2 regions of the Paenarthrobacter sp. NyZ202 genome follow, and region 2 is predicted to be linked to the other one. Evidence: riboswitches for the same ligand, from Rfam matches in the RefSeq annotation. Region 2 holds a riboswitch; the other holds the start of a gene.
The links. Region 2 has a riboswitch for thiamine pyrophosphate ahead of thiC (phosphomethylpyrimidine synthase ThiC). Riboswitches for the same ligand answer to the same signal wherever they lie in the genome.
Positions count from the first base shown of each region.

Region 1: another riboswitch for thiamine pyrophosphate. It lies ahead of ACPFL9_RS18365 (ECF transporter S component); the one in region 2 lies ahead of thiC (phosphomethylpyrimidine synthase ThiC).

Region 1 is NZ_CP187556.1:3,955,457-3,961,339, reverse strand. Features, by position in the region: gene ACPFL9_RS18395 (Na+/H+ antiporter subunit D) at 1-354, shown strand, start outside; gene ACPFL9_RS18390 (Na+/H+ antiporter subunit E) at 351-917, shown strand; gene ACPFL9_RS18385 (monovalent cation/H+ antiporter complex subunit F) at 914-1,192, shown strand; gene mnhG (monovalent cation/H(+) antiporter subunit G) at 1,182-1,586, shown strand; gene ACPFL9_RS18375 (DUF4235 domain-containing protein) at 1,674-1,934, opposite strand; gene ACPFL9_RS18370 (NUDIX hydrolase) at 1,997-2,674, opposite strand; TPP riboswitch at 2,810-2,946, shown strand; gene ACPFL9_RS18365 (ECF transporter S component) at 3,025-3,645, shown strand; gene ACPFL9_RS18360 (ABC transporter ATP-binding protein) at 3,645-5,189, shown strand; gene ACPFL9_RS18355 (energy-coupling factor transporter transmembrane component T family protein) at 5,186-5,883, shown strand, end outside.
Region 2 is NZ_CP187556.1:2,702,330-2,708,212, forward strand. Features, by position in the region: gene ACPFL9_RS12565 (VOC family protein) at 1-829, opposite strand, end outside; gene ACPFL9_RS12570 (amidohydrolase family protein) at 902-1,990, opposite strand; TPP riboswitch at 2,077-2,184, shown strand; gene thiC (phosphomethylpyrimidine synthase ThiC) at 2,179-4,002, shown strand; gene ACPFL9_RS12580 (alpha/beta fold hydrolase) at 3,985-4,707, opposite strand; gene ffh (signal recognition particle protein) at 4,758-5,883, opposite strand, start outside.

The sequences.
Region 1 (5,883 bases), 1.3 Mb from region 2:
CTGGGGACGCCGTTGGCGATCGTCCTGGTGGTGGGCGGCGTGGTCACCAGCCTCCTGACCCTGCTGGCCATAGCCAGGGTGTGGAACAGGGCGTTCTGGCGGAAACCCGAAGACGCGGACTTCCCCGATCCCGTCCTGCAGACACCCGGCAACGTGGGCGTCCTCCCGCGGACCATGGTGGGTTCCACAGCCGGCCTGGTGGTGTTCGGGGTTGCCCTGACCGTCTTTGCCGGCCCGCTCTTTCAACTGGCAGGAGGCTCCGCGGAAATCATGCTTGACCGTTCGGCGTACATCCATTCAGTCCTGGGAGATGCCGCCCCAGTTCCGCCGCTGGCCCAGGGCGGTGCCAAATGAGCCGCAAGCCGATCTCCTTCCGCACCGAACTCCCGCTGCTCATCTGGCTGGTCATCGTGTGGGGTGCCTTGTGGCAGGACTTTAGCCCGGGCAACCTGCTGTTCGGCGCACTGATCGCCATTGTGGTGGCCAAGCTGTTCTACCTGCCGCCGGTGGAACTCAGCGGCCGGTTCAATGTGCTGCGGGCCGTTCCCTTTGCCCTGTTGTTCCTCGGCAAAGTGGTGGCGGCGAGCTTCCTGGTGCTGTACCTGGCCGTGGTGAAGGGACCCAAGGTGCGCAGCGCCGTCGTCGAGGTTCCGTTGCGGAGCCATTCGGACCTTATGGTGACGGCCACCGGCCACGTCATTTCCCTGATTCCCGGGTCGCTGGTGGTGGAGGTGGACCGGTCGACGTCCACGCTGTACCTGCACGCGCTGAACATCTACAACCAGGCTGACATCGACAAAATCCGCCGGGAGGTACAGAACATCGAGGCCGGATTGATCAGGATCATGGGCACACGCGAAGAAGTAGAGGCGCTCCGAAGCGAAACGCGTCCGGGCATGGAAGGTGCGGCGCTGTGAAGGAACTTGTCCTGGTGGTCACTGCCGTGATCCTTAGCCTGGCAGGGGCCGGTGCCATCATCCGCATTGCGATCGGGCCTTCCCTGCTGGACCGTGTGCTGGCATCCGACGTGCTGCTGGCCATCGTGGGCGCGGCCCTGGCAATCGACATGGCCATCAACCGGCACCTCAACAACCTGATGCTGCTGGTGGCCCTGGCCGTGATCGGCTTTATCGGTTCCGTGACGGTGGCCAGGTTCGTGGCCGAAAGGCGGGAACAGAGCAATGACTCCTGACGCTACGGGCGTAGACGCCGTGATCGATGTTCTGACGGCCGTTTTCCTGGTGGTCGGCGCCCTCATGTCCTTGGGCGCGGCGATCGGCCTGCTGCGGTTCCCGGACCTCATGAGCCGCATGCACGCCGCGACCAAGCCGCAGGTCCTGGGCCTCTTCCTGATGCTGGCTTCCATCGGCCTGCAGATGCGGACGTGGTGGGTGTGGCCGGTCCTGCTGGTGGCCTGGATATTCCAGTTGCTGACCGCGCCCGTGTCCGCGCACATGGTGGGCCGTTCCGCTTACCGGACCAAGCACGGCCACCGCGAGCTCCTCACCAAGGACGAACTTGAGGCCGTGGTCCAGCGGGCTGCCGGTGAACATCCGGGGGACGGAACGCACGACGCCGGCCGCTGAGTCCGGCGGTCAGGGCACCTTGGAAATGGGTCGCCCAAGGGTGCGCCGCCGGTGGTGGGGTGCCTTGGCTTGTCCCCGGGCAGCGGGTCAGACGATGTCGTGCGTCTTGGCGAAGCGGGCGATCGCGCGCTGCGTGCCGCGGCTGGTTAGGACCTGGATGAGGGTGCTCACGAAGGCCGAAACCAGCGCGAATGTCAGTGCTGAGCGCAGGCTGGTTTCGAGGTCGTCATGACCTGCGGGCGGCTTGTTGCCGGTGGCCTTCTCCCAAGCCAGGTTGACCAGTTTGGTGCCGACGAATCCTGCTCCGAGGCTCACTCCGGTCCCCAGCAGCTTGAAGAAGAAGTTCATGTCCCAAGCCTAACCTCACCTACAGCGTGCACCAGGCACCGTTCCCGGGCGCAAGGGGAGCGTTATCGGCGGTTTTCCCTGTCTTTCAGGAAGGCCGCCATGGAACCCCGGGGTGCCAGGACGGGAACTACGGGGTGCCGGGCGCCCCACACAGCATCCACGGTGCCCAGGCTCGCAAGTTCCTTGAGCAGGTAGTAGGTGGGTGGCATGAGGTGGAGCGTGCCTTCGGCTTCAGCGGAGAGGACGCCGGCCACGGGCATCCAGAGCGACTGCCAGGCTTCCGTTGTTTGGTGTTGGGGCGCTGCCCCGTCACGGGCCTTAGCGACGTAGAAGTAGGTGTCAAAGCGCTTGGGCATGTCCACCGGGGTCACCCAGTTGGCCCACGGACGCAGATCTGCAGGCTCAAGCGTGAGTCCGGCTTCCTCCTGCACCTCGCGGAGGGCGGCAGTCAGCACGGTGCCCGCTTCCCGGATGGCTTGGTCCGGGTTGGCGGCGATGGATGCTTCCGACCACGCATCGGCGTGCCCTGCCAGCAACTCCTGCGGGTAGTCCCACCCTTCACTGTCCGCGGCATCCACGCGGCCTCCGGGAAAGACCACCATGCCCGCGGCGAAGTCCATGGTGGACACACGGTGCTGGACGAAGACCTCGAGCCCGTCGGCGGCGTCCCTGAGCAGGATCACGCTGGCAGCGAGCCGTGGTTCGGGTGCAGGCTGGCCTAAGCCGGGATGATCCGTCATGAAGTCATTCTCTCAGGTGTGCATGAGAGAGGAAGCCGCCAAACGGGCCGGGAGAAACCGCAACCCATTATGACTGCCACCGAGGGCCAACGCACGGACCCGGGTGTAAACTGGACCTCGCCCATCAGGGCAGATTGATAACGACAGGGGAGCGCCGCCGTCGAACCCTGCAGGGATGCAGGTGACGCGAGGGCGCTGAGAGTGCGGACAGCCGCAGACCCTCGAACCTGATCCGGTTAGTACCGGCGCAAGGGAGTCGAGCTTCTCAGAGTGTCCGGAACACCGGTGGCGCATGCCTGCCGGGAATCCGGGGAGCACTTTCCCCTCCTGTAACCTCAGGAGGCAAAGAAATGACCACGGCAAGCGTGAAGAAGACCAGTTACAACTGGCGTGTAGTAGACATCGTGGTGGCAGCTTTGATCGCCATCGCCGGCGGCGTGATCTTCTGGGCATGGTCCCAGGGCGCCGCGATCGTATCCATTCCCATGAACGCGGCCTACCCGCCCTTGACAGGCCTGATCGCCGGCGGCTGGATGATCCCCGCAGTCCTGGGCATGCTGATCATCCGCAAACCCGGCGCCGCGCTGTTCTGCGAGGCTGTGGCCGCGACGGGTGAGCTGATCATGGGTTCCCAGTACGGCACCACCGTGCTGATTTCCGGCGTCCTGCAGGGCCTGGGTGCCGAGCTGGTGTTTGCTGCGTTCCGCTACAAGAAGTTCAACCTCCCCACGGCGCTGCTGGCCGGTGCCGGTGCGGGCCTCTTCTGCGGCCTCAACGACTCCTTCATGCCGTGGGGCTGGAACATCGCCTACGAGGCCGTGGACAAGCTGGCCTACATCGCGTTCTGCACGTTGTCCGGCGCCATCATTGCCGGTGCCCTGTCCTGGGTCGCCACCCGCGGCCTGGCCAAAACCGGCGTGTTGAGCGCCTTCGCATCGCGCAAGGCCGCCTCGGAGCCCGTCTTCAACTGATGGCCGCAACGAGCACCGGCAGGCCTGCCGCCATCTCCGCCGAGGGCTGGGGTTGGCGGCACGCCGGCCGGACCACACCTGCCATCCAGGGCCTTGACCTCCGCATCGATCCGGGCGAGCGGGTGTTGCTGTTGGGTCCCTCCGGTGCGGGCAAGTCGACCTTGCTGCACGCGCTGGCCGGGGTCCTGGGCGAGGAAGAGGATGATTCGGACGAGACCGGTTCACTCCTGCTGGACGGTGCTTCGCCGCGGGAACAACGCGGCCGCGCCGGATTGATGCAGCAGGATCCCGAAACGCAGGTGGTCTTGTCCCGGATTGGCGACGACGTCGCCTTCGGAGCCGAAAACCTTGCCGTGCCCCGTGACCGGATCTGGACCCGGGTTCATGAAGCGCTCGATGACGTGGGGTTGCGTACCGCTGATGGCGGCGGTTTGGCATTGGATCACCCGACGGCGGCACTCTCCGGCGGCCAAAAGCAGCGGCTTGCGCTGGCGGGTATTTTGGCGATGAGGCCGGGACTGATCCTGTTGGACGAACCCACGGCCAACCTGGACCCTGCCGGTGTGCTGGAAGTCCGTGATGCCGTGCGCCGATGCCTGGACAAGACAGGCGCCACCTTGGTTGTGGTGGAACACAGGGTGTCCGTCTGGAAGGACCTGGTGGACAGGATCGTGGTCCTGCAGCCCGGTTCGGCTGGCGGTGGGGTGCTCCTGGATGGGCCGCCGGACCAGGTTCTGGCCGAAGCGCATAGCTTGCTCAAGGCCGCCGGCGTGTGGGTCCCCGGGTACGTTCCCGAAACCCGCCGCAGGGAACGCGGCAACCAATCCGCGCAACTGCTGGTGGCGGCCCAGGACCTGGCAGTTTCCCGCGCCAAGCCACGCAGGAAGGGTTTCAGGTCCATCCCGCCGCAGCCGGTGCAGCACGGCATCAGTGCCCAGGTCCGGGCAGGGCAGGCGCTCACCATCACCGGACCCAACGGCGCCGGAAAATCCACGTTCGCCTTGACGCTGGCAGGACTTTTGGCGCCGGTGGCAGGGAAGGTCTCTGCCGCCGTCGAGCTTTCCGAAGGCGCCGGAATCGATCCCTTCCGGTGGAAAGCGGACCAACTGATTTCCCGGATCGGCACGGTGTTCCAGGAACCGGAGCACCAGTTCGTCACCGGCAAGGTGCTGGATGAGCTGATGTTCGGTCCCAGGCATGTGGGCCGTGGCGAGGAGCGGGTCGACGAACTGCTGGAGCGGCTCCGGCTGACGCACTTGGTGGACGCGAATCCCTACACCCTGTCCGGCGGCGAGAAGCGCCGGCTGTCCGTAGCGACCGTGCTCGCCGCACACCCCAAAGTGCTGGTCCTGGACGAGCCGACCTTCGGCCAGGACGCGAACACGTGGGCCGAACTGGCGTCGTTCCTGTCGGAACTGCTGGACCAAGGCACCGCCGTGGTCTCGGTGACGCACGACGAGGAGTTCAGTGCCGTGCTGGGCGGCGCGGAACTCAGGTTGGCCCCGGCGGAGCGGTCCCGGAAAATGGAAGCGGGTGCGGCATGAGGGACACCTTGAGCCTGAGCGGCAACCATGCCTTGTTGACGCGGGCCAACCCCTTGGCGAAGTTCGTCGCCGTTTTCCTGATTTCGCTGGTCCTGGCACTGTCCATCGACTGGGTCTCCGCGTCCGTGGCCCTGGTTGCCGAGCTTGCGCTCTTCCCCCTTGCCGGGCTCACGCTCGGGCTTCTCTGGTCAAGGGCCTGGCCGCTGATTATCGCCGCGGCCGTTGGCGGCTGGAGCACAGCGATCGTCGCCGCTGACAGCGGCGCTGTATTGCTCGACGTCGGGCTCTGGTCCATCAGCGAAGGCTCGCTGGAGCTGGGACTCGGGTTCATGCTTCGAGGGCTGGCCATCGCGCTTCCGGCGATCCTGCTGATGACCTGCACGGACCCGACCGACCTCGCCGATGCTTTGGCCCAGAAGGCCAGGCTCCCGCACCGCTTTGTGCTGGGCTCCCTGGCCGCGATGCGCTTGGTGGGTTTGCTGGCCGAGGAATGGCAGACAATAGGCATGGCCAGGCGCGCCCGTGGCGTGGGTTCGCAGGGCAGCCCCCTGCAACGGCTGAAGGCGACCCTGGGACAGAGCTTCGGCCTGTTGGTCCAGGCTGTCCGGCGGGCTTCCCGGCTGGCAGTGACCATGGAAGCCCGCGGTTTTGGTGGCGGCCGGCGCACATGGGCGCGTGAGTCCACCTATTCCCT
Region 2 (5,883 bases):
AACGAAGCTCCTTGCCTGTGTGGTGGCTGGACAGGCCCGCAACCTTCAGCCGGTCCGCCAACGCCAGGACGTGGTCGTCGCCAGGGACTTCAATCAGGACTTCACCCAGGCCCAGCGTGTCCCGGCGCGGCCCGGCACCGCGGCTGTTCCAGACATTCATGGCCATGTGGTGGTGGTAGCCGCCCGCCGAGACGAACAAGGCCTGGCCGTGCCAGCCGGCGGTCCGCTCGAACCCCAGAGTGTCCACGTAGAACTTTTGCGCCGTCGCAACGTCGCCTACCTGAAGGTGGACATGCCCGACGCCGGCACCGGCCCGGGCCTGGCCCGTCACCGCCTCTTCGCTCAGGTACTGCTGAAGGTAGGCCTGCGGCGGCAGGGCAACGTTGTCCATGACCACGTTCTTTCCGTCCCACTGCCACACGCTCCGGGGCTTGTCGTAATACAACTCGATGCCATTGCCTTCGGGATCGGTGAAGTAGAACGCCTCGCTGACCAGGTGGTCGGCACTGCCGACGAAGGCACGGGGCTCGTATTGCGCGGCAGTGGCAATGGTCGCGGCCAGGGCGGGCTGGTCTTCGAACAGGATCGCAGTATGGAAGAGGCCGGCCTCGCCCCTGCCGGGAATCTGCAGGCCTGCGGCCGGAGCCAGGTGGACTACGGGCTTGCCGAGGCGGCCCAGGTACAGCCCGCCGTCCTGTTCCGCGACCACCTGCAACCCCAAGGCGCGCTGGTAGTAGTCGCTCATGAGCTTCATGTCGCCCACTTTGAGCATGACAGTGCCCATGGAGAGATCGGCAGGCAGCAGGTCCTGGCTGGATGAAGTGGTCATGTGAAGCTCCCGGTGATCAAGCTGGCCGCTTTTCGGCTCGTTCTACCTCTCTAAATTACTTGAAGCTTCAATTTATTCCCAGCGGAGGACGTTGCCCCTTAAGACCACGTGGCTCAACCGGTGGACGGTGGCAAGCTCCTGACGGGGATCCGCGCGGCACACCACCACATCGGCAGGTGCCCCCTCGCTGATTCCTTCCGTCCCCAACCATGCCCTGGCACCCCACGTGGCGGCATTCAGCACCGCGGCAGGCGGCAGGCCGGCGTCGTGCAGTTCCTGCATCTCGTCGGCGATCCGGCCATGCTTGATGACGCTGCCGGCGTCAGTGCCGGCATAAATGGAAACGCCGGCCTCATAGGCTTCAAAAACCCGCTCGCGCCGGCGTTCCCACAGGCTGGTCATGTGCTGCGCGTAGTCGGGAAACTTTGGCTTGGCCTGCGCCGCGATGTCGGGAAAGGTGGCAATGTTGACCAGGGTGGGAACGATCGGAACATCCTGTTCCACGAGGCGCGGAATGTGCCGCGGCAGCAACCCGGTGACATGCTCTATGCAGTCGATTCCGCCGTCCAGCATGTGGTCGATGGTCTGTTCCGCGAAGCAATGCGCGGTAACCCGGGCGCCTTCGTCATGCGCGGCGGCTATGGCTTCCTTGACGACCCCGGCTGGAAATGACGCGGTCAAGTCCCCCACTCCCCTGTCAATCCAGTCGCCCACCAGCTTGACCCAGCCATCGCCGTCGCGCGCTTCCTTCCGGACGGTCTCCACCAGTTCATCCGGCTCCACTTCGTGGCCCAGCCCCCGCAGGTACCGCTTGCTGCGGGCAATGTGCCGGCCGGCCCGGATGAGGTGCGGAAGGTCCTCCCTTTGCTGGACCCAGCGGGTATTACCGGGCGAACCGGCGTCGCGGATCAGCAGCGTTCCGGCGTTCCGGTCCGCCATGGCCTGGGCGAGCGTGGTCTCCTCATCCACCGCACCGCCGGGCCCCAGCCCGATGTGGCAATGCGCGTCGACGAAGCCCGGCAGCACCCATCCGGCAAGCACTCTGTCCGGCGGCGTTGCGGGACGTTCAAAAGTCAGCTTTCCGTCAACTGACCACAATCCCCGGCGTTCGTCATCGGCTGCAACCAGCACCGGACCGCTGAATTCAATGATGTTGGCCATGGCAGAAGCCTAGTGCGACGAACCCCGCCCCGCCCCTTTCGAAAGCTTGTGACTGGGAGCACCCGCTGCCCCTGTGGTAGCTTCTTCCCTGACCACACGGGAGCCCTTGCAGGGGCTGAGATCAGGCTGAAGCAGTCTGCGACCGTCGAACCTGTCCGGGTAATGCCGGCGAAGGAAGTGAGTAATCCTTGAGCACCACAGAAACACAGCACAGCCCTGCCCGGAACCAGACTGCGCCAGCCGGGGAAGCCGTCACGCAGTCGCTGAAGTCCCATTCGCTGGCTTGGGTGGAGGATCCGGGCCACGGCATCCGCGTACCGGTGACCGAGATCGCCCTGGAACCCTCCCCCAACGGGCAGGCCAACGATCCTTTGCGGGTGTACCGCACGGCCGGCCCGGGAAGTGATCCGGTAGTCGGTCTGGAACCGTTCAGGAAGGCCTGGATCGAGGAACGCGGCGATACGGAAAGCTACACGGGCCGGGAACGCAACCTGCTCGACGACGGCAAGTCGGCCGTGCGGCGCGGAGCAGCGTCTGCGGAGTGGAAGGGTGCACAACCGGTGCCCCGCCGCGCCGTCGAAGGCAAGACCGCCACCCAGATGCATTACGCCAGGCAGGGCATCGTCACCCCGGAAATGCGGTTCGTGGCCCTGCGGGAGAACTGCGACGTGGAGCTGGTCCGCAGCGAAGTCGCTGCAGGGCGGGCCATCATCCCGAACAATATCAACCACCCGGAATCGGAACCGATGATCATCGGCAAGGCCTTCCTGGTGAAGATCAACGCCAACATCGGCAACTCGGCTGTCACCAGCTCCATTGCCGAGGAAGTCGACAAGCTGCAGTGGGCCACGCAGTGGGGCGCAGACACCGTCATGGATTTGTCCACGGGAGATGACATCCACACGACCCGCGAATGGATCATCCGGAACTCACCCGTGCCCATCGGCACGGTTCCGATCTACCAGGCTTTGGAAAAGGTCAATGGTGAGGCCAATAACCTCACGTGGGAAATCTTCCGTGACACGGTGATCGAACAGTGCGAGCAAGGTGTGGACTACATGACCATCCATGCCGGCGTCCTCCTGCGGTACGTGCCCCTCACCGCCAACCGGGTCACGGGCATCGTGTCCCGCGGTGGCTCCATCATGGCCGGCTGGTGCCTGGCCCACCACAAGGAGAACTTCCTTTACACGCATTTCGATGAGCTGTGCGAAATCTTCGCAAAGTACGACGTTGCCTTCTCACTCGGTGACGGCCTCCGCCCCGGAGCCACAGCCGACGCCAACGATGCCGCGCAGTTCGCCGAACTGGACACCCTTGCCGAGCTGACCCAGCGAGCCTGGGAATACGACGTCCAGGTCATGGTCGAAGGACCGGGCCACATCCCTTTCCACCTGGTGCGGGAGAATGTGGAACGCCAGCAGGAACTGTGCCAGGGGGCTCCGTTCTACACCCTCGGGCCGCTCGTGACAGACGTTGCCCCCGGTTATGACCACATCACCTCCGCCATCGGTGCCACGGAGATCGCCCGCTACGGCACGGCCATGCTCTGCTACGTGACACCCAAGGAGCACCTTGGCCTGCCGAACAAGGACGACGTCAAGACCGGCGTCATCACCTACAAGATCGCCGCCCACGCCGCGGACCTGGCCAAGGGACACCCTGGCGCGAACGAACGTGACGATGCCCTCTCCAAGGCGCGTTTCGAGTTCCGGTGGCGGGACCAGTTCGCCCTGTCCCTGGATCCGGTGACCGCGGAGTCGTTCCACGACGAGACGCTTCCGGCCGAACCGGCCAAGACGGCGCACTTCTGCTCCATGTGTGGCCCCAAGTTCTGCTCCATGCGCATCAGCCAGGACATCCGCGACGAATACGGTTCGGCCGAAGCGCAGGCCGCGATCGCCGACATGTACAGCGGCATGCGGGAAAAAAGCGAGGAATTCCTCGCAGCTGGCGGCAAGGTCTACCTGCCGGAACTCCAGGTACCGGCAGCCTCAGGACGCGCGAACTGACATAGTCCGCCCGACCTCGGCGATGAACGATCGGATGATCCGGTCACCTTCCACCGAGTCCTGGGGCCGGTGCCCTCCCGCGGCCACGCGCCGGAGGGCACCGGTTTCCTGGAGGTACGCGGCGATCTCTTCGTAAAGGGGCTCCCAACCGCCGGTCAGCACCAGCGTGGGGACCCCCGGAACGATGTGCAAGGGGGCTTCCCAGGGCGGAGCCTGCAACCTGAGCCGCCGGGCAGAGCGCCTGGCCTGGGGTGTATCGGGCACGCCTGCCACGGATGAAAACGCACGGCGGTAGAACTCGCGTTCATAGTCGGCGTCGTTGAGCTGGCTCCGCACGTCAAAAAGCGGTTCCATCAGCGCCCGGTGCGCTGCCGTCGCGGGCAGTTCAGCGGTCAGGGACAGGCACGCCGGCTCCACCAGGGAGAGGGAAAACACCAGTTCCGGCCGGTCCAGGGCTGCCAACATGGCAGCGATCGCCCCTTGTTCATGGGCTACGACATGGCCTCCGCCGACGTCTGCCAGCGCACCGACGAGGATTTCAACGTCCGCTGCCACATCCGATGACAACGGCTCCTCCACCGGATGGAAACCGTGGCGCCGGAGGAACAAGGCGTCATAGTCCAAAGCCATGCCATGTTGCTTGGGCCAGGCCGCAGCGCCGAAACTGCCCAGGCCGTGGACAAAAACAACGCGCTGCTTCTGCATTGACCAATGCGTATTCCACGGCACTGACATCCCAACCGGGGGTTGGCTGCCTACTTGCCCAGGAACTTATCGAAGCCCTTGGGGAGGTTAAGCATGGACGGATCGAAGTCCTGGGCACCCTGGCCGAACGCAGCCCCCGTGGGCGCCGATGCGGCCGCAGCCCGCTTGGCCTCGGCGTCGCGCAGTTCCTGGGCGGCTTTGGCAGGGTTGCCCGAACGCGCCTTCTTCTTCGGCGCGCTCTTGCCGCCCTTGCGCCCGCCACCAGGGCCACCCAGGCCAGGCATTCCCGGCATCCCCGGCATGCCGCCGCCCTGGGCGAGCTTCTTCATCATCTTCTGTGCCTGGGCGAACCGCTCCAGGAGGCCGTTGACTTCAGAAACATGAACGCCCGAGCCCTTGGCGATACGGGCTCGCCGGGAACCATTGATGATCTTGGGAGCCACGCGCTCATGCGGTGTCATGGAACGCACGATTGCCTCGACGCGGTCGATCTCCCGCTCGTCAAAGTTCTCCAGTTGCTGCCGGATGTTCTGGGCTCCCGGCATCATCATGAGCATCTTCTTCATGGAGCCCATGTTGCGGATCTGCTGCATCTGGGCGAGGAAGTCGTCCAGGGTGAAGTCTTCCTGGTCGGCAAATTTCTTTGCCATCCGGGCGGCTTCTTCCTTGTCCCAAGCCTTCTCCGCCTGCTCGATCAAGGTGAGGACATCGCCCATGTCCAGGATGCGGGAAGCCATGCGGTCCGGGTGGAACAGCTCGAAGTCGTCGAGGCCTTCACCAGTGGAGGCAAACATGACAGGCTTGCCGGTGACCGATGCAACAGACAGCGCGGCACCGCCGCGGGCATCGCCGTCGAGCTTGGACAGGACGATACCCGTGAAGTTGACGCCCTCATCGAAAGCCATGGCCGTGTTCACGGCATCCTGGCCGATCATGGCGTCAATGACGAACAGGACCTCGTTGGGGATGATCGCCTGGCGGATGCGTCGGGCCTGGTCCATCATCTCGGCGTCCACGCCAAGACGTCCTGCGGTGTCCACGATCACAACGTCGTGGAGCTTCTGACGGGCCTCGGCAACACCGGCCTGCGCAACGGCGACGGGGTCGCCTGCAGGGTGTTCCACCTCGGACGTGGCACCGGGATGAGGCGCGAAGACGGGAACGCCGGCACGCTGG